Rubrivirga marina: one gene and its partner. The protein of the gene in region 1 interacts with the protein of each later gene in a pairwise test. Links are inferred from orthologs where the notes say so. Each region holds a gene or a part of one and is shown in the gene's direction. Other genes may lie near its edges. The genes, in order: topA and BSZ37_RS11665.

Evidence for each region.
Region 2: the proteins of topA (region 1) and BSZ37_RS11665 interact in binary tests that used the Escherichia coli proteins (3 or more experiments, as listed by UniProt). The link is inferred for Rubrivirga marina from one-to-one orthologs.

The regions. Positions count from the first base shown.
Region 1 is NZ_MQWD01000001.1:2,646,505-2,655,812, forward strand. Bases 5,963-9,070 are described here. They hold topA (type I DNA topoisomerase), read left to right. Parts: upstream 5,963-6,292; coding sequence 6,293-8,848; downstream 8,849-9,070. Other genes in these bases: BSZ37_RS10990 (hypothetical protein), read left to right, coding at 5,963-6,196; rsgA (ribosome small subunit-dependent GTPase A), read right to left, coding at 8,885-9,070. Also shown: BSZ37_RS10955 (MDR family oxidoreductase), read left to right, coding at 1-354; BSZ37_RS10960 (NAD(P)/FAD-dependent oxidoreductase), read left to right, coding at 354-1,520; BSZ37_RS10965 (Bax inhibitor-1/YccA family protein), read left to right, coding at 1,587-2,276; BSZ37_RS10970 (DUF1990 family protein), read left to right, coding at 2,456-3,172; BSZ37_RS10975 (DUF1990 family protein), read left to right, coding at 3,165-3,932; BSZ37_RS10980 (nuclear transport factor 2 family protein), read left to right, coding at 3,988-4,440; serC (3-phosphoserine/phosphohydroxythreonine transaminase), read left to right, coding at 4,525-5,658; more of BSZ37_RS10990, read left to right, coding at 5,771-5,962; more of rsgA, read right to left, coding at 9,071-9,308. UniProt on the Escherichia coli protein: Releases the supercoiling and torsional tension of DNA, which is introduced during the DNA replication and transcription, by transiently cleaving and rejoining one strand of the DNA duplex.
Region 2 is NZ_MQWD01000001.1:2,791,496-2,807,519, forward strand. The notes cover bases 5,753-8,672. They hold BSZ37_RS11665 (IMPACT family protein), read left to right. Parts: upstream 5,753-6,866; coding sequence 6,867-7,478; downstream 7,479-8,672. Other genes in these bases: BSZ37_RS11660 (DUF5916 domain-containing protein), read right to left, coding at 5,753-6,801; BSZ37_RS11670 (hypothetical protein), read right to left, coding at 7,475-8,083; BSZ37_RS11675 (TRAP transporter substrate-binding protein), read left to right, coding at 8,217-8,672. Also shown: BSZ37_RS11635 (M28 family peptidase), read left to right, coding at 1-948; BSZ37_RS11640 (hypothetical protein), read right to left, coding at 956-1,732; pssA (CDP-diacylglycerol--serine O-phosphatidyltransferase), read left to right, coding at 2,904-3,641; phosphoribosylformylglycinamidine synthase subunit PurS, read left to right, coding at 3,668-3,934; BSZ37_RS11655 (ATP-dependent Clp protease adaptor ClpS), read left to right, coding at 3,937-4,248; more of BSZ37_RS11660, read right to left, coding at 4,315-5,752; more of BSZ37_RS11675, read left to right, coding at 8,673-9,359; BSZ37_RS11680 (TRAP transporter large permease), read right to left, coding at 9,419-10,717; BSZ37_RS11685 (TRAP transporter small permease subunit), read right to left, coding at 10,763-11,281; rnhA (ribonuclease HI), read right to left, coding at 11,343-11,825; GTPase ObgE, read left to right, coding at 11,953-12,966; BSZ37_RS11700 (class I SAM-dependent methyltransferase), read right to left, coding at 12,995-13,666; BSZ37_RS11705 (pyridoxamine 5'-phosphate oxidase family protein), read right to left, coding at 13,743-14,255; BSZ37_RS11710 (hypothetical protein), read left to right, coding at 14,353-15,159; lpdA (dihydrolipoyl dehydrogenase), read right to left, coding at 15,261-16,024.

The DNA.
Region 1 (9,308 bases):
GGGGTCTGGGCGGGTGCCGTCGACTCGGTCGGCGGGACGACGCTGGCGACGCTCCTCGCCCAATCAAAGCGGCACGCGTGCGTCGCCGCCTGCGGCCTCGCGGGCGGGCCGAGCCTGAACACGACCGTCTTCCCCTTCATCCTCCGCGGCGTCACGCTCGCCGGCATCGACTCGAACACCGCGCCGACGGCGCTCCGCGAGGAGGCCTGGAGCCGGCTGGCAGAGGCCGTCCGCACCGGCGCCCTCGCGGACGTGAAGCGGACCGTGATCGGCCTCGGCGACGTCCCCGAGTGGAGCGAGCGGATCGTGGCAGGCGAGACCGTCGGCCGCGTCGTCGTCGACGTCCGCCGCTGATGGCGACCGTCTCGCTCTGGCAGCGGCCCGCGCGTGTCGAGGCCGACGTCGCGATCGTCGGCGGCGGCGTCATCGGAACGGCGACGGCGTGGGCGCTCCGCCGACTCGCCCCCGACCTCCGCGTCGCGATCCTCGAGGCCGAGCGGCTGGCGCATGGGGCGAGCGGCCGGAACGCAGGGTTCTTGCTGCTCGGCACGGCGTCAGATTACGCGTCTGCGGTCGAGCAGTACGGCCGCGACGCCGCGCGGCAGATCTGGGCGTTCACGGCCGAGGCCTTCCGCCTCGCCGCCGAGGTGGGCGAGGCCGAGGACGTGGGATTCGCGCACACGGGGTCTGTTATTGCAGCTGCGTCCGACACAGACGCTGCCCGCCTTCGCCGGTCCCGTGCGCTGCTGGCGGAGGACGGAGTGGAGACCCAGTGGTGGGACGAGGCCGACATCGACGACGAGATGGGTGGATTGGGGTTTCCTGGCGCTCTGTTCGTGCCGGAGGGCGGAGCCATCGACCCGGCCCGACTCGTGCGCGCGCTGGCGAGGCTGAGCGACGCCCAGGTCTACGAGAACTGGCGGGTTGAGGGCGTCGAGTCCGAGGGCGGGCGCGTTCGGCTGGTGGCGGAGGGCGGGGGAGAGGCGGTCGCCGACCGCGTCCTCCTGGCGACGAACGCCTTTCTGCCCCGACTGCTGCCCGGCCTCTCACACGTCGTACGGCCCGTCCGCGCGCAGATGCTGGCGACGGCGCCCGCCCCGCCGACGCTCGACGCGCCCGTCTACTCGCACGAGGGCTACTTCTACGTCCGCCAACGGGCCGACGGCCGCGTGCTCCTCGGCGGCGCCCGCCACCTCCACCGCGACGCCGAGGTGGGCTATGACGACGCGACGACCGAGGCGCTTCAGGCGAGCCTGGGCGACTACCTCGCCACCCACTTCCCCACGCTGGCGGGCGTCCCGGTCGAGCGCCGCTGGTCCGGCACGATGGGGTTCAGCCCCGACGGCCTGCCCTGTCTCGGCGCCGTCCCGGGCGTTCCCGGCGCCCGGTTCGCCGCCGGCTTCACGGGCCACGGGATGGGCTACGCCCTCCGCTTCGGCGTTCTCGCCGCCCGGACGCTCCTCGGCGAATCCGACGACGCCCTCGATCTGTTCCATGCCGACCGGTTGATGAGCGGATGAAGCCCGACCGGGCTAGACTGCCGCACGCCGATCCGCGTTCTTCCCCCCGATCCAGCCTCCCACCCCATGGACCTCACCTATCGCACCCCGGTCGCCGCGCTCGGCGACGACGCCCGGGCCGCGTTCCTCACGCGGACCTACGCGCACCTCCTGGGTGCCATCCTGCTGTTCGCGCTCATCGAGGTGTTCCTCTTCACCTCGGGCCTCGCGTACCCGATGGCCCAGGCGATGCTCGGCGTCAGCTGGCTCCTCGTGCTCGGCGGGTTCGTCATCGTGAGCTGGTTCGCGTCGTCTGCGGCGGCGCGGGCCGAGTCGAAGGCGGCGCAGTACGGCGCGCTCGGCGCGTTCGTGCTCGCCGAGGCCGTCATCTTCGTCCCGCTCCTCGTCATGGCCGAGCTCTCGGTCGGCGGCGGCGTGATCGCGAGCGCGGCGTGGGTCACGCTCCTCGGCTTCTCGGCGCTCACGGCCATCGTGTTCTTCACCGGCAAGGACTTCTCGTTCCTCGGCGGCATCCTCAAGTGGGCGTTCGTCCTGGCCCTCGTCGCGATCGTGGCCGGCGTGCTGTTCGGGTTCAACCTCGGCACGTGGTTCTCGGTCGCCATGATCGGCCTGGCCGGCGCGGCGATCCTCTACGACACGTCGAAGGTGCTCCACCATTATCCCGAGGACCGCTACGTCTCGGCCGCGCTCGAGCTCTTTGCCTCTATGGCGCTGATGTTCTGGTACGTCCTGCGCCTCTTCATGAGCCGCGACTAGGGGGGAAGGGGAATGGGTGAGGAGCCCCGACCCCGCCCGCCTCGCTCTCTCTCTGCGCCCCGCTCGGCCTCGGTCGGGCGGGGCGCCTCATTGGTGGGGAGGCGTCTCGGTTGCCACTCTGTCAGTCCCCCTTTTTCCTGCCGGGGGAGCCCCCGACGTGGGCAGCGCGTTGACCTCGCATGACGCGCCGCACCCGTGCCATCCTCATCTCCTCCGCCTCGCTGACCGCAGGCGCTGCGCTCGGCACGTGGCTGTGGAAGCGGTGGGGCTACCCCGTTCGCGCCGTCGAACGCGACGTGCCGAAGGCGCCCGACCCGCCGCCGACGGCGGCCCCGCACGGCGAGCGTGAGCTCCAGCCCGAGGAGGCCGGCGTCGGTCCACGGTTCCACCGGCGGTACGAGGTCGACGTCGAGCGGACGACGAAGTCGCCGGAGGAGCTGATGTCGTGCATCGGCCAGGACATCCAGCACTACGTGCCGGACGAGATCGCCACGTTCGAGAAGACGACCGGGCAGGAGGGACGGCTCGCCGTCGGGGACGAGTTCGACATCCACATCCGGTCGCCGTGGGACGGGCCGGTCCGCGTGGTCGAGGTCGAGCCGCGGCGGTTCACGCTGGCCACGCTCGACGGGCACATGGAGGCCGGCCAGATCCGGTTCGAGGCGGGCGATCACCCGACCGAGGCGGGCGCCCTCCGCTTCTCCATCGAGTCGTGGGCCCGGAGCCGAGACGGCGCCGTCGACTTCGTCTACGACGGGCTCGGGCTCGCCAAGAAGGCCCAGCAGGGCATGTGGACGTTCTTCTGCGAGCGCGTCGCCGAGGACTGCGGCCAAAAGATGGAGGAGGTCCGCGTCCTCACGGAGCGCGAGGAGACCGACGACGAAGACGATGGCTGACGATCCGTTCTGGCACCGCGCCGTCCCCCGCCGGCCCGACTGGCGGCGCTACCACGACCGCCTCGACGCGGTCCGCGAGGCCCGCTACAACTTCGAGCTGTCGGACGACCACGAGTACTCCGAGGCCGACGGGTGGCGGCTCGATCACCACGAGGCCGAGCTTCCGCCCGAGCCGCCAGGCCCGCCGCTCCCCCCGGACGACGCGCGCGCCTCGTTCGCCATCGCCTGCGATCTCGTCCGCCACTACGCCTTCCCCGACCCCAGGCTCATCACGGGCATCTTCTCGCCCGACGACCCGCTCCCCGGCCGGCCTATGCTCCTCCGGGCGCGGTTCCTCGGCGTCTCGTTCTGGTTCGGCGTCCGCGTCGGCGACGAGATCGACGAGGTCCGGACGACCGACGCCGGCCCGGTCCACGCCTACGGGTTCGACTACGCGACGCTCGAGGGCCACTTCGAGATGGGCCAGATCACGTTCGAGATCCGGAAAACGGAGCGGACGGGCGCCGTCGACTTCCACATCGACGCGTTCTCGAAGCCTGACCGGATCCGCAACCCGTTCTACCGCATCGGCTTCAAGCTCTTCGGGAGGCACCTCCAGCTCAAGTTCGCCCGGTCGGCCAAGGAGCGGATGCAGCGGTTCGTGAGGGAAGAGCTGGAGGCCCGCGCGAAGGGGCGGCCCGCGACGCCGCACGAGACGGTGGAGCCCACCCGGCCCGATGCCGAGGCGGCCGAGCAGATGGCGAGCACGCTGGAGGAGTAGGGGGCGCAACCTCGGCAGCGTCCCCCGTAGACTCTCCTCTCCTTCCTGACCCTCCATGCGTCTCGCTCCGCTCGCGCTCGCCGCGCTCATCGCCCTCCCCGTCGCCGCCCAGGACACGCCCGAGGCGGCCGTCCAGGCCACCATCACGCAGCTCTTCGACGGGATGCGCGCCAAGGACACGACGGCCATCCGCGCCACCCTCCACCCCGAGGCCCGACTGATGACGACCGTCAACCGCGACGGCCAGCGGTCCGTGCAGGAGGCCCCGATCGGCCAGTTCCTGGCCTCCATCGCCGGAGCGCCCGTCGACCTCGACGAGCAGATCCCCGACGACTACCCCGTGATGGTCGACCACGGCCTCGCCGTCGCGTGGACGCCCTACGAGTTCTACGCCGGCGGCGAGTTCAGCCACTGCGGCACCAACGCGTTCCTCCTCGCCCTCGGCGACGACGGGTGGCAGGTCGTCCAGATCATGGACACGCGCCGCCGCGAGTGCGAGTCGGAATAGCGGGTCGGTGACGGCGGGGCCCGTGGACGCGTGAACCCTTCGCCGGCTCGCACGTCCACAGGTCCCACGCCCCCGAGTCCGCCCATGCTCGACCGCCCCGTCACGTACGACACGCCGCCGGCCGACCTCAACCTCCGCCAGAACAACTTCTCCGCCGGCCCCGGCGCGCTGCCGACCGAGGTGCTGGAGGAGGTCCGCGACGACTTCCCCGTGTTCGCCGGCCTCGGCGCCTCGATCGTCGAGGTCAGCCACCGCTCGGGCGCCTACACCGAGATCCACGAGCGGGCGAAGTCCCGGCTGGCGTCGCTCCTCGGGCTCGGCGACGACTGGCACGTCCTGTTCCTCCAGGGCGGCGCGTCGATGCAGTTCCACCAGGTGCCCCTCAACCTGATGCCGCGGGGCGGGACCGTGAGCTACCTCGACACAGGCTCCTGGAGCGCGAAGGCCATCAAGGAGGCCGAGATCGTGGCCCGCGACCGCGACGGCACGGTCACCGTCGCCGCCAGCAGCCGCGACGCGGACTACACGTACATCCCGCGGCCCTCGGAGTGGACTGTCGACCCCGAGGCGGCCTACCTCCACTTCACGAGCAACAACACGATCTACGGCACCCAATTCCACGAGGAGCCGATCTGCGACGTCCCGCTCGTGTGCGACATGTCGTCGGACTTCCTCAGCCGACCGATCGACCCTAAGAAATACGGGCTGATCTACGCCGGGGCGCAGAAGAACATCGGCCCAGCTGGAGTCACCGCGGTCCTCGTCCGCGACGACGTGCTCCAGTCGCGCGCCGAGGGGCTCCCGACGATGCTCGACTACGGGACGCACGCGGCCAAGCTGTTCAACACGCCGCCGGTGTTCGCGATCTACATCGTCGACAAGGTGCTCGGGTGGGTCGAGCGGCAAGGGGGCCTCAAGGGGATGGTCGAGCGGAACGAGGCCAAGGTGAGCCGGCTCTACGGCGCCCTCGACGCGAGCGACTTCTACCGGCCAACGGTTCGGGAGGACAGCCGCTCCCACATGAACGTCACGTTCCGCCTGCCCAACGAGGACCTCGAGGCGCGATTCATTCAGGACGCCGCTCGCGAAGGGCTCCTCGCCCTCAAGGGCTACCGTACCGTCGGTGGCGTCCGGGCGTCGATCTACAACGCCGTCGAGCCCCGCTCGGTCGAGCTGCTGGTCGAGTTCATGCGCCGGTTCGAGGCGGCGTATGGCTAAGGTCGAGGAGGAGCTTTTTTTCTATCGACCCAGATTTCTGCCTATAAGAATCCGTTCGGCTCTTGATGGTGAGTCCTAGGGTCGGTAAGGTGGGGACTTCACTGGTCCTGCCATGCTCGTGGTCTACGTCATCGGAGCTATCGTCGTCGGGGCCATCGCAGCTGTGGCGTTCAGGTCGCAGATGCGCGTTCGTCGGCGGAAGGAAGCGTTCGCCGCGATGGCGGAGCGCCTCGGTCAAGCCTACGACCCGTCGTCGTTCCCCACCGGGGCCGTGCTGCTCGTGTCGCCCCCTGGTCCTCCGGGCGAGGTGGCCATCGACGAGTCGGGACTCCACCTGCGCATCGGGCCGAGCGGGCTTCGGTTCGTGCCGTGGTCGGCGATCCAGAGCGTGATGCCCGTGGCGGGGGGCCGGAGCGCCGTCCGTGTGAGTCGGGTCGGGGCGGTGGTGGTGCCGGCGGCGCTGGGCCGACAGATCTGGGACCTCGCCGGGCGTGAGGGTGCGGCCAAGGCGGAACGGGCACGCGCCGCCCGCGTGTAGCCCCGCCCCGCCTCCAGACCCCGGCCATGCCAGAGGGTCGTCACCGGCGGGGGCTAGCTTGCCCGGCTCGCCCGGTTCCCGGTACAGACCCCACCTATGAAGCGCCTCGTCGTCGTCGAGTCCCCCACGAAGGCCCGCACGATCCGCAAGTTCCTCCCGCCCGGTTACCAGGTCGAGGCCTCGATGGGCCACGTCCGCGACCTCCCGTCGTCGGCCTCCGAGATCCCGAAGGCCGTCAAGAAGGAGAAATGGGCCCGCCTCGGCGTGAATGTGGAGGAAGGCTTCGAACCGCTCTACGTCGTCCCCGCCGACAAGAAGAAGGTCGTCAAGCAGCTCAAGGACGCGCTCAAGGACGCCGACGAGCTGTACCTCGCGACGGATGAGGACCGCGAGGGCGAGTCGATCGGGTGGCACCTCCTGGAGGTGTTGAAGCCGAAGGTGCCGGTTCGCCGGATGGTGTTCCACGAGATCACGAAGGAGGCCATCCTCAAGGCGCTCGACCAGACGCGCGAGCTCGACACGCGCCTCGTCGACGCCCAGGAGGCGCGCCGCGTCCTCGACCGGCTCGTGGGCTACTCCGTGTCGCCCGTCCTCTGGAAGAAGATCGCCCCGAAGCTCTCGGCCGGGCGCGTCCAGTCGGTCGCGGTTCGCGTTCTTGTGGAGCGCGAGTGGGAGCGGCTCGACTTCATCTCGGCCAGCTACTTCGACCTCTCGGCCACGCTGGAGCAGGGCGCCGTCCCGTTCGAGGCGAAGATGACCCACCTCGGCGAGGACCGGCTCGCCACGGGCAAGGACTTCGACGAGAAGACCGGGAAGCTCAAGGACCAGAGCGACGCGCTCGTACTCGGGGAGGAGCAGGCCACCGGGCTGGCGTCCCGTCTCAAGGACGCGGCGTGGCGCATCTCGGAAGTCGAGCAGAAAAAGGCCCGCCGCTCGCCTGCCGCGCCGTTCATCACCTCCACGCTCCAGCAGGAGGCCAACCGGAAGCTGGGCATGAGCGCCCGGCGGACGATGCAGACGGCCCAAAAGCTCTACGAGCAGGGCCACATCACGTACATGCGGACCGACTCGCCGATCCTCTCGACCGAGGCGGTCGTGGCGGCCCGCGGCGCCGTCGAGGCGCGCTATGGCAAGGAGTACCTCTCGCCGAAGCCGCGCCAGTACTCGGGCAAAGTCCGCAACGCGCAGGAGGCGCACGAGGCCATCCGCCCGGCCGGCACCGCGATGAAGACGCGCGACGAGCTCCGGCTCTCGGGCGACGAGGGCAAGCTCTACGACCTCATCTGGAAACGGACAGTCGCCAGCCAGATGGCGGAGGCCCGGCTCCTCCGCACGCGCGCCACGATCCTCGCCGCCGAGGGCACCGACGACGAGTCGACGTTCCGGGCGACCGGCCAGGTCATCGAGTTCCCGGGCTTCTTCCGGGCCTACGTCGAGGGCAAGGACGACCCGACGGCCGCGCTCGACGACCGCGACAGCCCGCTCCCGCCGCTCGTCGAGGGCGACACGCCAGGCTGCAAGGCCGTCGACGCCGTCGGCCATGAGACGAAGCCGCCGTCGCGCTACACCGACGCCTCGCTCGTCCAGGCCCTCGAGAAGGCCGGCGTCGGGCGGCCGTCGACGTACGCGTCGATCATCGACACGGTCGTCCGCCGCGGGTACGTCATCCGCAATGGCAACCAGCTCGTCCCGACGTTTACCGGGATGGCGACGACGAACCTGCTGGCGAAGAACTTCGACCGGCTCGTCGACACCGACTTTACGGCGCGGATGGAGGAGGAGCTCGACGAGATCGCCGATGGGACCGAGGAGCGCCGGCCGTACCTCGAGCGGTTCTTCAACGGGCCGGAGGGCCTCGAGAAGAAGGTCGAGGCGGGCGTCGAGACCATCGACCCCCGGGAGATCTCGACGATGCGCCACGTCAAGTGGGGCGATTACGAGGTGCGCGTCGGCCGCTACGGGCCGTATGCGGCGGCGCCCGACGGCTCGACGGCATCGCTCCCGCCGGAGCAGGCGCCGGCCGACCTCACCGAGGCCGACATCGCCGGGCTCATCGACGCCAACGACGACGAGCGCCCGCTCGGCATCCACCCGGAGGCCGAGATGCCGGTCCTCCTCAAGTCCGGCCCATACGGCCCCTACGTCCAGCTCGGCGACGACGAGGAGAAGAAGCCGAAGCGGACGTCGCTGCCCAAGGGCACTGAGCCCGGCGACGTCGACCTCGACCTGGCCGTCCAACTCCTCAACCTCCCGCGGACGCTCGGTGAGCACCCGGAGACGGGCAACCCGATCAAGGCGAACATCGGCCGGTATGGACCCTATGTCCAGCACGAGCGGACCTTCGCCAGCCTCAAACCGGCCGAGGGCGACAACGTCCTGACCGTCGAGTTGGACCGCGCGCTCGAACTCATTGCGCAGAAGCGCCAGAAGTCGGCCCCGCTTCGGACGCTCGGCGCGCACCCGACCTCGGGCAAGCCGATCGACGTCTTCGAGGGCCGCTACGGCCCGTACGTTAAGCACGAGAAGACGAACGCGACGATCCCGAAGGACATGGACAAGGACGAGATCACGCTCGAGCAGGCCGTGGAGCTCGTCAACGCGAAGGCCGCCAAGGGCGGCTCGAAGAAGGGCCGCAAGAAGAAGGCGTCCTAGCCCGACGACCCGCTCCGCCTCGGCGCCGAGGCGGGGCTACTCGATCTCCTCGACGGGCTCGTCCGGGTCGTCCGGCCGGCCCTGCGTTCGCCACCGGGCTTGCTGCGAGGCGCGGTGGGACTCCTCGACGGTCTCCAGCATGGCGACGTAGCTGCCGTAGCGCTCCGGCGTGATCTCGTCGGCGTCGACGGCGGCCTGTACGGCGCAGCCCGGCTCGTGGACGTGGGTGCAGTTGGGGAAGCGGCAGTCGTCGAGGTAGGGGCGGAACTCGACGAAGTAGCCGCCGAGCTCCTCCGGCGCGAGGTCCCACAGGCCGAACTCGCGGATGCCGGGCGTGTCCGCGACCCACCCGCCGCCGGCTTCGAGGAGCGTGGCGAACGTCGTCGTGTGACGGCCCTTCTGGGTCTTCTCGCCGATCTCGGAGGTGCGGAGGCCGAGGCCGGGCTCGACGCTGTTCAAC
Region 2 (16,024 bases), 140 kb from region 1 along the record:
CGTCTGATCGTCGGGGGCGTCGTCCTCGCCCTCGTCGCCGTCGCTGCCCTCGTCTGGTGGCTCCGCCAGCCCGAGCCCATGCCCGAGTTCCAGGGCTCGCGCGCCTATGCGCTCGTCGAGGCCCAGACCGACTTCGGTCCGCGCGTGCCGGGCACGCCGGCGCACGACTCGACCCGCGTCTGGCTCGTCGAGCGTCTCCAGGTCTACGCCGATCAGGTCGTCGAGCAGCAACTCCGCATCCCGGACCCGCGCGACACGACGCGGGCGTTCACGGGCTCCAACATCATCGCGTCGTGGCAGCCCGACCTCCGGCGCCGCATCCTCCTCGCGGCCCACTGGGACACGCGGCCCGTCGCCGACAACGACCCGGACTCGACGAAGCGCCTCCAGCCCGTCCTCGGAGCCAACGACGGCGCCTCCGGCGTCGCGGTGCTCCTCGAGGTCGCGCGGCTCCTGGACCTCCACCCGCTCACGCGGGGCGTCGGCGTCGACGTCGTGTTGTTCGACCTCGAAGACCTCGGCACCATCGACCCCTCGGTGCCGGCGCCGCAGCGAGTCCCGTTCGCGATGGGGTCCGAGATGTTCGTCCTCCACAACCCGACGTACCGGCCCGAGTGGGGGATCCTGCTCGACATGGTCGGTGACACCAACCTCCGAATTCCGAAGGAGGGCTACTCCGTCCGCTACGCGCCCGAGGTCGTGGACCGCGTCTGGGCCGCCGCTCGGCGCGTCGGGGCGACGGCGTTCGTGGACGAGGCAGGCGCGGCGATCCAGGACGACCACGTCCCGTTCCTCCGCAACGGCATCCCGGTCGTCGATCTCATCCATACGCCGTTCCCGGACACGTGGCACACGACGTCGGATACCCCGGCGCGCGTAAGCCCCGAGAGCCTCGAGCAGGTGGGGCGCGTCGTCGTGGCGATGGTCTGGGGGCCGGAATCCGAGTAGCAGGCGGTTACAGCGCGGACTGGCCGAGGCGGGGCGTGAGGTCCGTGAACTCGGTCTCGTCGATGTCGAGGAGTGGCGTCGGCTCCGTGAGGATGACGCCGCCGTCGTCGGACACCTTCATGCGCGAGAGCGTGATCTGTCCGCCAGGCGTGTCGAGGGTGACGGGCTCGACCCATTGGAACCGGCCCTCATTGCCGCTCTCCAAGAGAAACGACCACCCCGTCATCGCGCCCGACACTTCGTCGACCTCGATCCAGTAGCGGTCGCCCGGCGTCAGGCCGACGCCGTCGAACGAGAGCGCGAGCCGGTCCGCGCCGTCGCGCGCCTCGACCGCGCGGCGGACCCCGGGGTCGAGCACCTTGAGGGGCGCCAGCAGCCAGTAGCCGTCGTTGACGAACCGTCCGTTCGCTTCGACCAGCCTCTCGGCCACCTCAGGCCCGACGAGGGCGACGCCGTTCAGCGCCACCTCGCCCTCCGGCGCGTCCTCATCAAACCGGGAGGGCTGGAAGACGGCCACGAATACGCTGTCGCCGCCGCCCGGCCACTCCGACCGGACCCGGTCGCCTTGTTTGTCCCAGACGTGGCGAGTCCGAACGACCTCGGAGGAGTCGCGGACCACGGCCCACTCGAAGGCGATGCCGGGAAGCTCGTTCCATGCCGCGAGCCCGCCGGAGGACTCGGTCACGCGAAAGGCGAGGCTGTCGGCGGCCGTCTCGAGGCGGGGACTCGACGGGTCGGTGCACGCGGCGAGCAGGAGTCCGAGGCTAAGAAAGAAGATGCGCATCGAGGGGTGAGGCCGTTGGGCGGGAAAGAGATCGGAGGAGTGGGCTCGGGTGACCATCGGGACGACGGCCCCAAACGGGCAGGGCTCCATGTGGATGAGTGTGGAGATGTGGGCAACTTAACGGTCCGTTCATCTTGACTCCCCCTGATCTCCACGGTACCATGGGTCACTGCCTTCGGGCAGACGGCCGCACACGCGGCCACGTTCCTTGAGCTAGTGCGTCATACGCTGCACGAGGGCTTCCTCGCGGAATGCCCTGCGCGCACCGGCGTCGGCCTTGCCGACGCAGCGGGCTCGTCGCCCTCCGGCCGCCTTCGGGCGGCCTCCCCAAACGGTCAGTTTTATCGCAGACCCGAGGGGCGACTTGGCGAGCCGGCCGTGCCTCAGATGAAGTGCTCCGGATTTCTCGAGACCCCTGTGAAACGGGTGACCGACCCGGAGGTGGCATCTGATCCGCACCGCGCGCCCCGCCGGGCTTCGGCCTGGCGGGACGGCACCGACCGCTTCGGCGGTGGGCTGCCGTGGGTGAGACGTCGCAACGAGGCTTCGGCCCGACCGCGACGCCCCGATTGTTCCGTACAGGAGGTGTCAGCACGAGCGGCGGGAGCCCGGGGATTCGTCCCCGACGTGACCCGTCGCCCCGTGGTGGCCATTCATGTCGTCGCCAGCCGAGCCCGCGGTTCACCGCGGTCCTCGGACGGTCCACGACGGCCGCCATCGGCCGACGCACACGGGACGCCAGACCGGAGCTACGGCTTGCGGAACGGCGAACCACTCAGAGGAGCCCGAACGGGGGCCCATCTCTTGCGGTGGGCCCCCGTTCACTGTTTCGGGCGCCCGGCGGGTCGGCCTCGGTCGCGCCATCGCCGAGGCGGGCGGAACGCGGGGCCCCGCACGCGGCGTTTAGGACGTCGATGCTCCCCGACCCCGTGCCTCCTCCCGACGACCTCACGCTCCGGCCGCTCGCCCCGGCCCACCTGATCAGCCGAGGGGCGCCCTCCGGAATCAGCCGTCGGTACCGTCGGCTGGCGAACGCGGAGGGGGCGTGATGGAGACCCCAACGACGACGAGTGAGAGCTCCAGAGGTGTCGGGCGCCGCCGCCGGCGGGGGCCCGTGCTCCGTGCCCGTCGAGCGTCGGACGGGAGGTCCGGCCAGCGCGCGCGCGCTGCGGTGCCCAACTTCTTCACGCTGATGAACTTGCTGGCCGGGTTCTTCTCGCTGATCCAGACGGCCGCCGGCAACCTCGAGGCCGCCGCGTGGCTCGTCGTGCTGGCGGCGTTCTTCGACCTGCTCGACGGCCTCATGGCCCGTCTCGTGGGCGTGTCGGGCGAGTTCGGGGTCGAGCTCGACTCTCTCAGTGACGTCGTCTCGTTCGGCGTCGCGCCGAGCTTCTTGCTGTACGTCTTCGGGCTCCACCAACTCGGGTCGATGTGGGGCGGCCTGCTCGCCAGCCTGCCGGCTCTGTTCGGGGCCGTCCGCCTCGCGCGGTTCAACTCGCTCGCTGAGGCCGGCGTGAAGACCACTGAGTTCACGGGCCTCCCGATCCCGGCCCAGGCGGGGACCGTCGTGGTTTTCATTCTCACGTTCATCGAGCGGCCGTGGTTCGACGTGCTCGCGCGGCCCCAGCTCTCGGTCCTCATCACGCTCGTAGTCGGCCTCTCGGCGCTCATGGTGTCGCCGATCTCGTTCCCGGCGCTCCCGCAGCCGAACCCCGCCAACCTCCGGGCCTACCGCTACCGGTTCCTCCTCTTCCTGCTGGCGATGCTGCTCGGCGTGGTGTTCCAGGAGGAAGGCCTGCTGGCGGCGGCCATCATCTACCTCGGGTGGGGCCTGGGGCGGGCGCTCATGTGGGCGATCCGCGTCGCGACGGTCGAGGATCCGGACGCGGAGCCCGTGGAGGAACCGTAGCTTTTGGCCCCGCCCTCCCCCCGCCGATGTACACCGCCCACGTTCGCGTCACGCTCCGCCCGTCCATCCTCGACCCCCAGGGGAAGGCGATTCGCGCCGCCGTCCGCGACCTCGGGATGCCGTCGGTTCAGGACGTCCGGACCGGGAAGTTCTTCGAGATGAAGGTGGAGGCCGAGAGCGCCGAGCTGGCCGAGGCGACCGTCCGCCAGGCGTGCGAGAAGCTCCTCGCCAACCCGGTCACGGAGGACTTCACCATCCTCGCCCTCGTCCCGACGGAGACCGAGGCGGCCTAGGCATGTACCCGGCGGACCCGCTGGCGGCCGAGCCGGCGACCCCCGGGGTCGCCCCGGTCGTCGAGGAAGAGACGGACGTCGCGGTCGAGACCCCGTGGCGTGTGATCCTGTACGATGACGACATCCACACCTTCGAGGAGGTCATCCTCCAGCTCATGAAGGCCATCGGTTGCACGGCCGAGCAGGGCGAGCGCCACGCCTGGACCGTCCACACCCGAGGCAAGGACTGCGTCTACCAGGGCGACTTCTTCGACTGCTTCCGCGTCCAGGGCGTCCTCCGCGAGATCCAACTCGTGACAGAGATCGAGGGGTAGGACTCGCGCCGCTCCCGGGAAGTGGAAACGGGCAGAACGGACCTTACCTCGTTCGGCACGCCCCTGTCACCGCATCAACAGGTAGCTCAGCTTGATGAGGACCGTGTCGTCGGGGAAGGCGCCGAAGGTGTCCCGGAACTGACGGGGTGTCGAGACGCCGAACGGGGACGTCCGCCCCCCGTCGTCGTCGACGAGGACGTCCTCGAACGCCGAGTCGCCGCGGGACTGGGCCCAGACGACGTAGAGCGACGAGCCCGGCCGGTACTCCCACCGGAGGACGGCGTTGAGGTTGAAGTCCGAGAACGCGAAGTCGCGGCGGCGCGGGTACGCATCGAACGGCCGGAGGTCGTCGGGGGCGGCGAGGAGGCGGAAGTCGTCGTAGCGGCCCCGGGCTGAAAACAGCTGACCGTAGAGCTGGAGTGAGAGGTCGGCGCTGAAGAGGAGGTTGGCGCGCGTGGTCAGGCTCGCCGAGCGCGTGTCGCGCGCGCCGAAGATGGGCCGGTAGAACCCGATCGGAGCGCCGTCGTCGCCGAGGACCGGCGGGACGCCGTCGAACAGGGCCGCGCCCGCCTCGGGCGACAGGTCGAGGGGGACGAGCGTCGACGGGTCGAGCTGCCCCGGCAGGTCCGCCTTGGGGCCGACCGCGAGGCCGTCGGCGGTCTCGACGAATCCCTCGTTCGTGACCCACGCCCGGACGTCGGCGCCGGTCTCGAGGTAGCCGCCGAGCGACAGCGTGAGCCGGTCGCTCGCGATCCAGTCGACGCCGACCTCCTGCGAGTGGTTGGTCCCGCCGTCCTCGTAGACCGCGGCGCCGAGGCCGGCGTAGGCCCGGAACTGGCGCCGGCTGTCGGTGCCGAAGTCGACGTTGGCGGCGATCCCGGTCACGTGGGCGACGGGGTCGAGCCCGCGCGTCTCCCGGACGTCGTAGCCGCCGAGACCGAACGCCTGGAGCTGCGCCCCGACCTCTTGGAAGCCGAGGAGCTGCCCGCCGGTCCGCACGGTCCCGCTGAAGCCGCGGTTCGTGCCGTCGGTGTAGCGCCACTCCTGCGTGCCGAAGGCGAACGACTCGAGCCGCCGGAACGGGCCCACGGGCTCGCCGCGGTTCCAGAGGAGGCTGGTGCCGCCCCGGAGCGAGACGAGGTCGGCCTGGCGGAAGCGGCCGACGTCGTTGAGGTCGAACCGGTCGGAGTAGACGCGGGCGCCGAAGCCGGGCTTGACGTAGCCCTGGACCTTGTCGAGGCCGAGGTAGACGGCGTAGCCGAGGTCGGCGTTGACGTCGTCGGCGTCGCGGGCCGTCGTGGCGGCCGTGCCCTCGAAGAGCCAGTCGCGCGACTCGAACAGGCGGAAGCCCCAGTCGGCCGCGAGGGCCGCGCTGCGGGGCGCCTGCGACTCGTCCCACGACGAGAAGGCCGTGGCGCCGAGCCCGACGAAGCTCTGCCGCGGGAGCTCCTGCTTGAGCCGCGCGGCGGCGTAGGCCCGCGACGGGTCGAGGTCGAACCCGGTGGCGGCGCCGAGGGCGCCGAACGAGAGGCCGCCGTCGGTCCGCCCCGTCAGCTTGGCCGCGCCGATGATGGGCCCGGAGCCGCCGATCCGCCGGGTGTAGAGGAGCGCGCCGTCGCCGGACGCGTAGTCGAGGTCGAAGATCTGGGTGCCCTCCAGGAAGAACGGCCGTCGCTCCGAAAAGAACTGCTCGAACGTCGTGAGGTTGAGCTGGGCTGGGTCGGCCTCGACCTGCCCGAAGTCCGGGTTGACCGTTACGTCGAGGACGACGTTCGAGGCGAGGCCCACCTTGAGGTCGGCGCCGATCTCGGAGCCGATGTCGACCTGGGCCGTGCCGGGAGCCTCGGCCTCCGACCGGTTCGTCCTCGCCAGGGAGTACGGGAGGGCCTGGAGGATCCGCTTCGGATCGACGTCCGCGACATTCTCGAGCCGGCCGAAGTCCTCCAGGAAGTTGGCCTCGCGCTCGCGGGTCAGCGGCACCCAGAACGTCTGCTCCTCCAGCCGGCGGACCATCCGGACGAAGTTGACCCCCCATGTGGGCTCGGAGCCCGTAAACCGGAGCTGCGAGTAGGGGATCGACAGCTCGGCCGTCCAGCCCTCTGGCGTCACGCGCGTCTCCGAGGCCCAGACGGCGTCCCACGACGCGTCCTCGTTCTGCCCCGTGTTGACGGCGTCGAACTGGACGTTCGAGGCCGTGACGGCGAACTCGTAGGCCGAGCGCCCGTCGCCGTAAGCGTCGATGGCGACGAGGAAGAAGTCGCCCTGGGGGTTGTCGCGGCGGCTGAGCGTCGTCCGGATCCCAGCGGGATTGTCGTCGTGCATCACCGCCCCGACGTAGAGCGCGTCGGGGCCGCGGAGGATCCGGACCTCCGTCCGCTGGGTGGCGGCCGCGCCCTCGTCGGGGCGGAACTGGGTGAACCCGTCGGCGACCTCGGCCGTGGCCCAGGAGGGCTCGTCGAGCACGCCGTCGACGGCGACGGCGTCGGCGGTGCCGGCCCGGAGGGAGGGCGGGGCGAGGGCGAGGAGGGCGGCGAGAACGGTGGCGAGGGCCATAGCTTGGGGGCGAACGCACGACGCGGACGGGGCGCCCGGCCGGCGAGTTGCACTGGCCGAGACCCATGACCGATACGTTCCGAACGCTGGCCGCCGCCGCCCGTGCAGAGCCCCCCAAAACGAAGGGCTCCCGGTTCATCGGCGCGGCGTTCCCGGCGGCCACGGCGGCGGAGGCCCTCGCGCACGTCGAGACCGTCCGCCAGCAGGAGCACGCGGCACGCCACCACGGGTGGGCCTACCGTCTCGGGCCGGACGCCCCGGCGCCCCGCTCCTCCGACGACGGTGAGCCCTCGGGCTCGACCGGCCCGCCGATCCTCCGCGAGATCGAGGGCCGCGGCCTGTTCCACGCGGTCGTCGTGGTCACGCGCTACTACGGCGGGACGAAGCTGGGCGTCGGCGGGCTGGCCCGGGCCTACGCCGAGGCGGCCGGCCTCGCGCTCGACGCCGCCCGCCTCCGGACGGTTACGATCCGCGTCCCCGTCCGCCTCGGGTTCGCCTTCGACGACACCGCGCCGGCCATGCGCCTGCTCGACCGGTTCGACGCCGAGGTGGCCGACCAGACGTACTCACCCGACGGAACCGAGTTGGTCCTCCGCGTTCGCCGTTCGGAGGCGGACGCGCTCAAGGCCGCCTTCGTCGAGGCGACCGCCGGCCGAGGAGAGGTCCGCGACCCCTAGAGGCCGTCGCTCTCGACGACCCGGACGGGCACGATCAGCCGCTGCGGCACGAACCGTGTCGTGCTCACCGTCACCGACCCGTCGCCCAGACCGGTGGGGAAGATCGAGAGGAGCGAGCCGCCGGAGATGGACGCCGACACGGGCCCCGACGTCCCGAGCACGACGTACTCCGTCCCCGAGACCGGCCGGAAGAGGGGGGCCACGTCGAGATCGATGCGCCCGTCGCGGGCGACGACCGCGCGCTCGGGCGACGGGAGCGGCCCGGGGTCCTCGACGTCGAACTGGAAGGTGGCCGCGCCCTCCGCCGAGCCGCCGAGCAGGGCCTGCACAGTGACGGTCCCCAAGCCGACGGCGATCGGGGTGACCACGAGGGCGTCGGGGAACTGGACGTCGGCCGTGACGCTGCCGCCTTCGCTCTCGACGCGGAACGACAACGACGACTCCCTCTCGATGCCGAGCTCGCTGGCGAGGTCGAGCGTCGTCCGCTCGAAGGGCGGGATCGTGTAGACCTGCGTCGGGCTCACGACGTCGAGGCCCCCGAACAGATCGCAGGACGAGAGCCCGAGGGCGAGAACGAGGACGGCGAGCGAGCGGAGACCGGACATGGGGTGATCGATTCGAGGGGCCACAGATTACGGACTGCCAGAACGGGGGAGGGGGCCGAACGGCGTCACCCGGGAGGAGGAGATGGACGCCTCGCACACCGTGCGTACCCTTCCAGCCCCTCCGTCCGAACGCATGGACCGCCGCCGCTTCGTCTCCGCCGCTGCCCTCGGGGCGGGCGCCACCCTCGCCGGGTGCGGCCCCGGTCCTGGGCATGGCCGCCGCGAGACGGGCGCCGCCGCCGGCGGCCCGGCCATCGTCACCCGCCCGCGCGTCCGCTGGCGGCTCGCGTCGAGCTTCCCGCGCTCAACGGAGATCCTGTACCGCGCCGCGGAGCACCTCGCCCAGCGCGTCGCGGCGCTCACCGACGGCCGGTTCGAGATCGAGCCGAACGAAGGCGGCGCGCTCGTTCCGCCGCTCCAGGTGCTCGACGCCGTCCAGGCCGGCTCGGTCCCCATCGGCCACACGGCCGGCTACTACTACCTCGGCAAGACGGCCGCGCTAACGTTCGACACGGCCGTCCCGTTCGGCATGCAGGCCCGCCAGCACGACGCGTGGATGCGGCACGGCGGCGGCCGCGAGCTCACGCAGCGGACGCTCGACGCGTTCGGCGTCGTCGGCCTGCTCGGCGGCAACACGGGCACGCAGATGGGCGGCTGGTTCCGTCGCCCCGTCCGCTCTCTTTCCGACCTCCGCGCGCTCACCATGCGGATCCCCGGCCTCGGCGGGCGGGCCATGGAGCAGCTCGGTGTCATCGCGCAGACGTTGCCGGGCGGCGAGATCTATGGGGCCCTCGAACGGGGTGCCATCGACGCGACAGAGTGGGTCGGGCCCTACGACGACGAGAAGATGGGCTTCTACCGCGTCGTGAAGACGTACCACTACCCGGGCTGGTGGGAGCCGTCGGCCGGGCTCTCGTTCTACGTCAACCGGTCCGAGTGGGACCGGCTGCCGCCGAGCTATCGGGAGGCCCTGCAGACGGCCTCGGGCGAGGTCAACGCGATCATGCTCAGCGAGTACGACGCGCTCAACGCGCCGGCGCTGGCGTCGCTCCTCGACCGCGGCGTGGAGGCCGTCCCGTTTCCGCCCGACGTGATGGCCGCCGCCGCCCAAGCCTCGCGCGCCCTCATGGACAACGCCGCCGACGACGCACACTCCCGCGAGCTGCTGCAGAGCTACCGCGACTTCCAGGCCGCGACCGACCGCTGGTTCAACCTCGCCGAGCGGACGATGGCGCAGGCCTACGGGTCGGGGGGACGCGGGCCGCGCGTTGCCTGAGCCCCCCGCCGCGCGCCCGAGGCGGCCGGCCTCGGGCGCGTCCCGAGCCGAGTCGGCCGTCAGTCTCCCGAGAACGCCAGCACGAGCTCCGGGAATGTGATCACGAGCGCGAGCGCGATGAGCTGGAGCGCGACGAATGGGAGGGCCCCACGGTAGATCTGGCCCGTCGACAGCTCGGGCGGCGCGACGCCGCGGAGGTAGAACAGCGAGAACCCGAACGGCGGCGTGAGGAACGACGTCTGGAGGTTCATCCCGAGGACCACGCCGAACCACACGAGGTCGATGCCGAGCGCCGCCGCGGCCGGCGCGAGCAGCGGGACCACGATGAAGGCGATCTCGAAGAAGTCGATGAAGAACCCCAGCGCGAACACGAGCACGTTCGCGACGACGAGCAGGCCCACGCGCCCGCCCGGCAGCCCGACGAGGGCCTCCTCGATCCAGACGTCGCCGTAGAGCCCGCGGAAGACGAGCGCGAACGCGGTCGACCCGATCAGGAGGACGACGACCATCGTCGTCAGCGAGGCTGTCGACCGGGCGGCGTCCCAGATCATCGGCCGGGAGAGGCGTCGGTTGATCGCGGTGAGCCCGAGCGCGCCGACGGCCCCGAGGGCGCCCGCCTCGGTCGGCGTGGCGACCCCCGCGAAGATGCTCCCGAGGACGACGAGGATCAGGACGAGCGGGGGCAGGAGCGCCGTCGCCACGCGCCGCGCGAGCGCCCAGCCCGGCTCGGACCGCTCCTCGGGTGGCAGGGCGGGCGCCGCCTCGGGGTTCCGCCACGCCACGAACGCCGCGTAGCCGGCGAACAGGACCGCCAGCATCAGCCCGGGGACGAGCGCGCCCGCGAAGAGAGAGCCGACGCTGACGCCGAGCTGGTCGCCGAGCACGATGAGCACGATCGACGGCGGCACGATCTGCCCGAGCGTGCCTGAGGCGGCCACGGTCCCGGCCGCGAATGACGGCCGGTAGCCGTGGCGGAGCATGACCGGAAGCGCGATCGCCCCCATCGCCACGACACTCGCGCCGACCACGCCCGTCGCCGCCGCGAGCAGCGCGCCGACCACCACGACGGCTAGCGCCAGCCCGCCCCGCACGCGGCCGAAGAGGGCGCCGACGGTCGTCAGGAGATCCTCCGCCAGCCGGCTCTTCTCGAGCACGACGCCCATGAAGATGAAGTACGGGACCGCCAGCAGCACCGGGTTCTGCATGATCCCGAAGACCCGATCTGCGAGCGCGAGCAAAAAGGGCGGGTCGAAGTAGCCGGTCGCCAGCCCGAGGAGCGCGAACAGCACCGACGCCCCGCCGATGGCGAACGCGACGGGGTAGCCCGAGAAGACGAGGGCGAGCACGACGCCGACCATGATCGGCCCGAGCCAGTCGGCGAGGTGGCTGAGGAGCGCGTCCACCTAGGCGTCGGGCGGGCGGAGCGCGGCCGCGGCCTTGACGGCCTGCGCGACGCCCTGGAGCGCGAGGAGCCCCACGCCGAGCGGGACGAGCAGCTTGACGGGCCACCGCGGCAGCCCTCCCGCGTCGAGGGCGCCCTCGCGGATCGCGACCGACTCCATGACGCCTGGCCACGACGCCCACAGGAGGAGGCCGCAGAAGGGGAGGAGCAGGCCCAGCGTCCCGATCAAGTCGACGAGCGCGCGGCGTCGCGGCGACAGCCGGGCGTAGAGCACGTCGACGCGGACGTGGGCGTCCTCGGCCAGTGCCCACGCGGCGCCGAGCAAGAACACTGCGCTGAATACCATCCACTGGACGTCGCCGATGGCGTTCAGAGCGGGCGTGATCCCGAGAAGCGGGGCGACGTACCGAAGCAGCGCCCCCAGCGCGCCGGCCGCGACCATGACGACCACGAGGCGGGCCGAGACCCACCCGACGGCGGCGCTCAGTCGATCGGCCCAGAGGAGGAGGCGATTCCGCATCCCCCGAACCTACCGCACGGCGCGGTCTCCTCCGCCTCGGCGCCGAGGCGGAGCGACCCGGCTAGAGGCCCGCCTCGGCCATCATCGTTCGCATCGCGCCGACGGCCAGCCCGTCGACGTGCTCGTTGAGCGGGACGCCCGCGTGGCCCTTCACCTTGACCCACTCGATCGCGTGCCGCTGCTCCTGCGCGATCAGCCGCTCCCAGAGGTCGCGGTTGAGGACAGGCGACTTGTCGGACTTTTTCCAGCCCCGCTTGATCCACCCGTCCATCCAGCGGTCCTTGAACGCGTTGATGAGGTAGGCGCTGTCCGAGTGGAGCCGGACGTGGCACGGTTCGCGGAGCGCCTCGAGGGCCTCGGCGGCGGCCGTCAGCTCCATCCGGTTGTTGGTGGTCTCCGGCTCGGCCCCTTTCAGGTCGCGCGTGACCTCGTCGGGCGGCGTGCCGTAGATCAGCGTCGCGCCCCAACCTCCCGGCCCGGGGTTGCCGGAGCACGCGCCGTCGGTGTAGATGGTGACGGTCTTGAGGGAGGCGGGATCGGACATGCCGGATGGAGGGGCGGAGAGCAGAAGCTAGCGGGGGCCTCACGGTCGCCTCGTGCAAGTCGGGCTAAGCTTCCGCGGCCGGGGACTGCTCCCGGATCCATCCACTCCCTCCATCCCCGATCCCCCGATGAAGTTCGTCGACTACGTCACCATCACCGTGCGGAGCGGGAAGGGCGGGGCGGGGAGCGTCCACTTCCGGCGCGAGAAGTTCGAGCCCAAGGGCGGGCCCGACGGCGGCGACGGCGGCCCGGGCGGGTCGGTGATCGTCCAGGGCGACCCGTCGCTCTACACGCTCCTCGACCTCCGCTACAACCGCCACCACTTTGCCGATAGCGGCGAGCCGGGCGGCGGATCCGGCAAGTCGGGCAAGGCCGGCGACGACATCGTGCTCCGCGTGCCGCTGGGGTCCGTCGTGAAGGACGCCGAGACGGGCGAGGTGCTGGGCGACGTGGTGAACGAGGGCGACCGCGTGGTGCTGGCGCAGGGCGGCCGTGGCGGCCTCGGCAACACGCACTTCAAGAGCTCGACGAACCAGGCGCCCCGTTACGCCCAGCCCGGCGAGCCGGGCGAGGAGCGGGACGTGATCCTCGAGCTCAAGCTGCTCGCCGACGTCGGCCTCGTCGGCTTCCCGAATGCGGGCAAGAGCACGCTCGTCAGCTCCCTCTCGGCGGCGAAGCCCAAGATCGCCGACTACCCGTTCACGACGCTCGAGCCGAACCTCGGGATGGTCTACCTCGGCGACTGGCGCTCGTTCGTTGTGGCCGACATCCCCGGCCTCATCGAGGGCGCCTCGGAGGGTCGCGGGCTCGGCCACCAGTTCCTCAAGCACGTCGAGCGCAACGCCGTCCTCCTGTTCTGCGTCGCCGCCGACTCCGAGGAGCCGGGCGCCCGGTATCAGACGCTCCTCGATGAGCTGGAGGCATTCAGCCCGCACCTCATGGCGAAGCCGCGGCTCGTGGCGCTGACGAAGATGGACATCGTCGGGCCGGACCTCGCGGCGGAGTGGGTCGAGCAGGCGCGTGCCACGTTCCCGGACGGCGTCGAGGTGATCCCGGTCTCGGCCGTCGCGCGCACGGGCCTCGACCGGCTCAAGGAGCGGCTGTGGACGTTCGTCGAGCAGGAGCGCGCCGAGGCCGAGTAGCGCCGCCTCGGCGCCGAGGCGGGGAGGGTCAGCGTGGCTCGGCGACGAGGATCAGCGACAGCGGGTGGCCGGTGTCGGGGTCCGTCGGCTCCACGACCTCGGTGAGCCCGAGTCCCGCCGTGCCGAGTGCTCGGACCCACGAGCCTAGGGTCCGGAAGTACCACGGCATCGGTTCGAAGCCCTCGGCCATCGACGCGAACGACTCCTGCCGCCACCCGTCGGCGTAGGGCGGGTCGACGGCGATGGGATGGACGGTCTGGACGATCACGCGCCCCCCGGCGTCGAGCCGGGACGCGGCGGCGCGAAGGGTCCCGGCGACCGACTCGTCGAGGAGCGCGAAGTTGAACACGGCCGCGTCGTACGGTCCGCCGAGGCGGGCGGGGTCGGCTTCGGCGGCCCCGTAGGAAACCACGTCGAACGAGCCCCCGCCCTCGCGGGCCGACTCGATCAGACCGGCGCTTCCGTCGACTCCATGGACTGTCGCGCCGAGCGCCGCGAGCGCCCGGCTCAGCCAGCCCTCGCCGCAGCCGACGTCGAGGACGCGCCCGCCGGGCGGCAGGCCCTTCAGCGTGGCCTCGACGACGGCCGCGTCGGTCCCGGCCCGGCGGCTCGGGATCGCGCCATCACGGACGACCCGGGTCCAGGCATCCGCGTTGGCGTCCCACGACTGGCAGAGACGGATGTGCAGGGCGTCGCTCATGCCTCGGACGGTGGCGTCGCCCGTCACCATTGGCAGGACAAGGGATCCTGAGCGCTGAGGGTTCGTGCCGCCGAGGCTACTCGAGGTCGACCTTCTCGTTCTCGCCGATGTCACGGGCCGGCTTGCCCGTGATCTTGGACTTGACGAACCCGAGGGCGTAGACGACCGGGCTCGACGGGGAGTCCCAGTACTCGGCCCGCTCGACCTGGACCTTCAGGAGTCGGAGGTGCGGGTCGTCGAGGCCCTTCGGGAACCACGCCTCAAGCGGCTTCGACCACATCTCCTCGGCCTTCGCCTTGTCCTTGACGATGAGCGCGGTGCCGGCCATCGTCACGTAATCCTGGCGACCGGGGTGGGCGAAGGTCACGCCGACCTTCCGGTTCCGCTCGACGTGCTCGACCTTCTCGGAGTCGTCGCGAGTAAAAAACCAGAGGTCGCCGCCGAACGCGACTTCCTGGACGGCCATCGGCCGGGACCACGGCTTCCCGTCGGTGTCGACGGTCGTGAGCATGCAGATCCGGATGTCGTCGATGAGGTCGGCGAGTTTCTCGATGCGCTCTTGGCGCTCTTCGGGGGAGACGGCAGACATGGGAGAGGGGGGAGGTAGAGGGGAGGCGTCAAACGTGCGGGGTCGGCCGGAGTTCGGTCGGGGCGTGGTAGTCTCTGGTTCCATTCTCTGCGTTCCCATGTCTCGTGTTGGCCTGGCCCTCGCTCTCCTCGTCGTCGGCTGTGCCGGGCCGCCGGCTGTGGGGGGCAGGGGGGGCGGCGACGCGCTCATCGACCTGTGGGCGGCGGTCGACGAGGGAGTTCCGACGGTCGGCGGTGGCGTCGACACCTGCCTCGAACGCTTCGGGACGTACAACCCGGACTTCGGCGTCCGCGGCCTGGCGTGCGCCGCGTCGCCCGTTCTCCCGCTCGCCCAGGTCGTCGAGCGGGCCCCGGTGACCCCATTCCGCAGCGGCCCGCACACGGTCACGGCCGACGTCGTCGCGTTCGATTTCGAGTCGACGGCGGAGCCACGGTTCGGTCGCTACGACCCGGCATTCGTCCGGTGGGCCGTCGCCCACGCGGTTCCGGAGGGCGCGTCCCGGACGCTGGCGCAGCCCGTCTACGACCACCACGTCCGGCAGATCGCCCGGATGTACTGGCTGGCGCACCGCGACCTGGTCGAACAGGGCTACCCCGCGTCGCTGCCTGCCGGCCCGCTCGCCGACTACGCGGCGTACCTCCGCGGCGCCCCGCCGTCTGCGGCCGCGTCGGTGCCGGCCTACGGACCGGGGTTCTCCGTGACCGCGTTCAACGACGAGAGCCGGGCGCTTCTGTCCGAGCTCGGCCTCCCACTCGCCAACGAGTACACGGCGATCTACGAGGGCAACGCGGCCTACGCCTTTTGGATGCGCCGCGAAGTCGACGGCACGCGCGGGCTGTGGCACGGCGGCCTCCGCGACCTCCTCGCGGCCTTCGACGCCGACTGGCTCGCCGCGAACGGCTGACCGCCCCCGCCCGCCTCGACGCCGTCGCCGAGGTGGGCGGAGACGGAACCGCCCCGCCGACGACGAGCGCCAGCGGGGCGGAGGAGCCGGTGACCGGAGACCTAGGCGTTGATGGCCTGCCCGTAGGCGTCCTTGAACGCCTCCATGACCGCCTCCGAGAGGGTCGGGTGCGGGTGCATGGCCTCCATGACCTCGTGGGCCGTCGTCTCGAGCGCGCGCGCCGTGACGACCTCGGCGATCATCTCGGTCGCGTCGTGGCCGATGATGTGGGCGCCGAGGACCTCCCCGTACTTCGCGTCGACGACGACCTTGACGAACCCGCGGTTGTCGCCGATCGCTGTGGCCTTGCCGTTGGCTGAGAACGGGAACTTGCCCGTCAGGACCTCGAAGCCGGCCTCTTTCGCCTTCGCCTCGGTGTAGCCGACCGACCCGATCTGCGGGAGGCAGTACGTGCAGCCTGGGACGTTGAGGTAGTCGACGGCGTGCGGGGCCTTGTCGAGTTTGCCCTCCTGGTGTGCGATGTTCTCGACGCAGACGATCCCCTCGTGGCTCGCCACGTGGGCCAGCCACGGCCCGCCGATCACGTCGCCGATGGCGTAGAGGCCCTCGACGTTCGTCCGGTACATCGCGTCCACCTTGATCGCGTTCCGCTCATGCTCGACGCCCACCTCGTCGAGGCCGAAGCCCTCGACGTTGCCGACGACGCCGACGGCCGAGAGGACCTGGTCGACCTCGACCGTCTGGTCGCCCTTGGACGTCTGGATCGTCACGACGCATTTGGCGCCCGACGTGTCGACGTTCGTGACCTGGGCGCCGGTCATGACCGAGATGCCCATCTTCTTGTAGGCCCGCTCGAGCTCCTTCG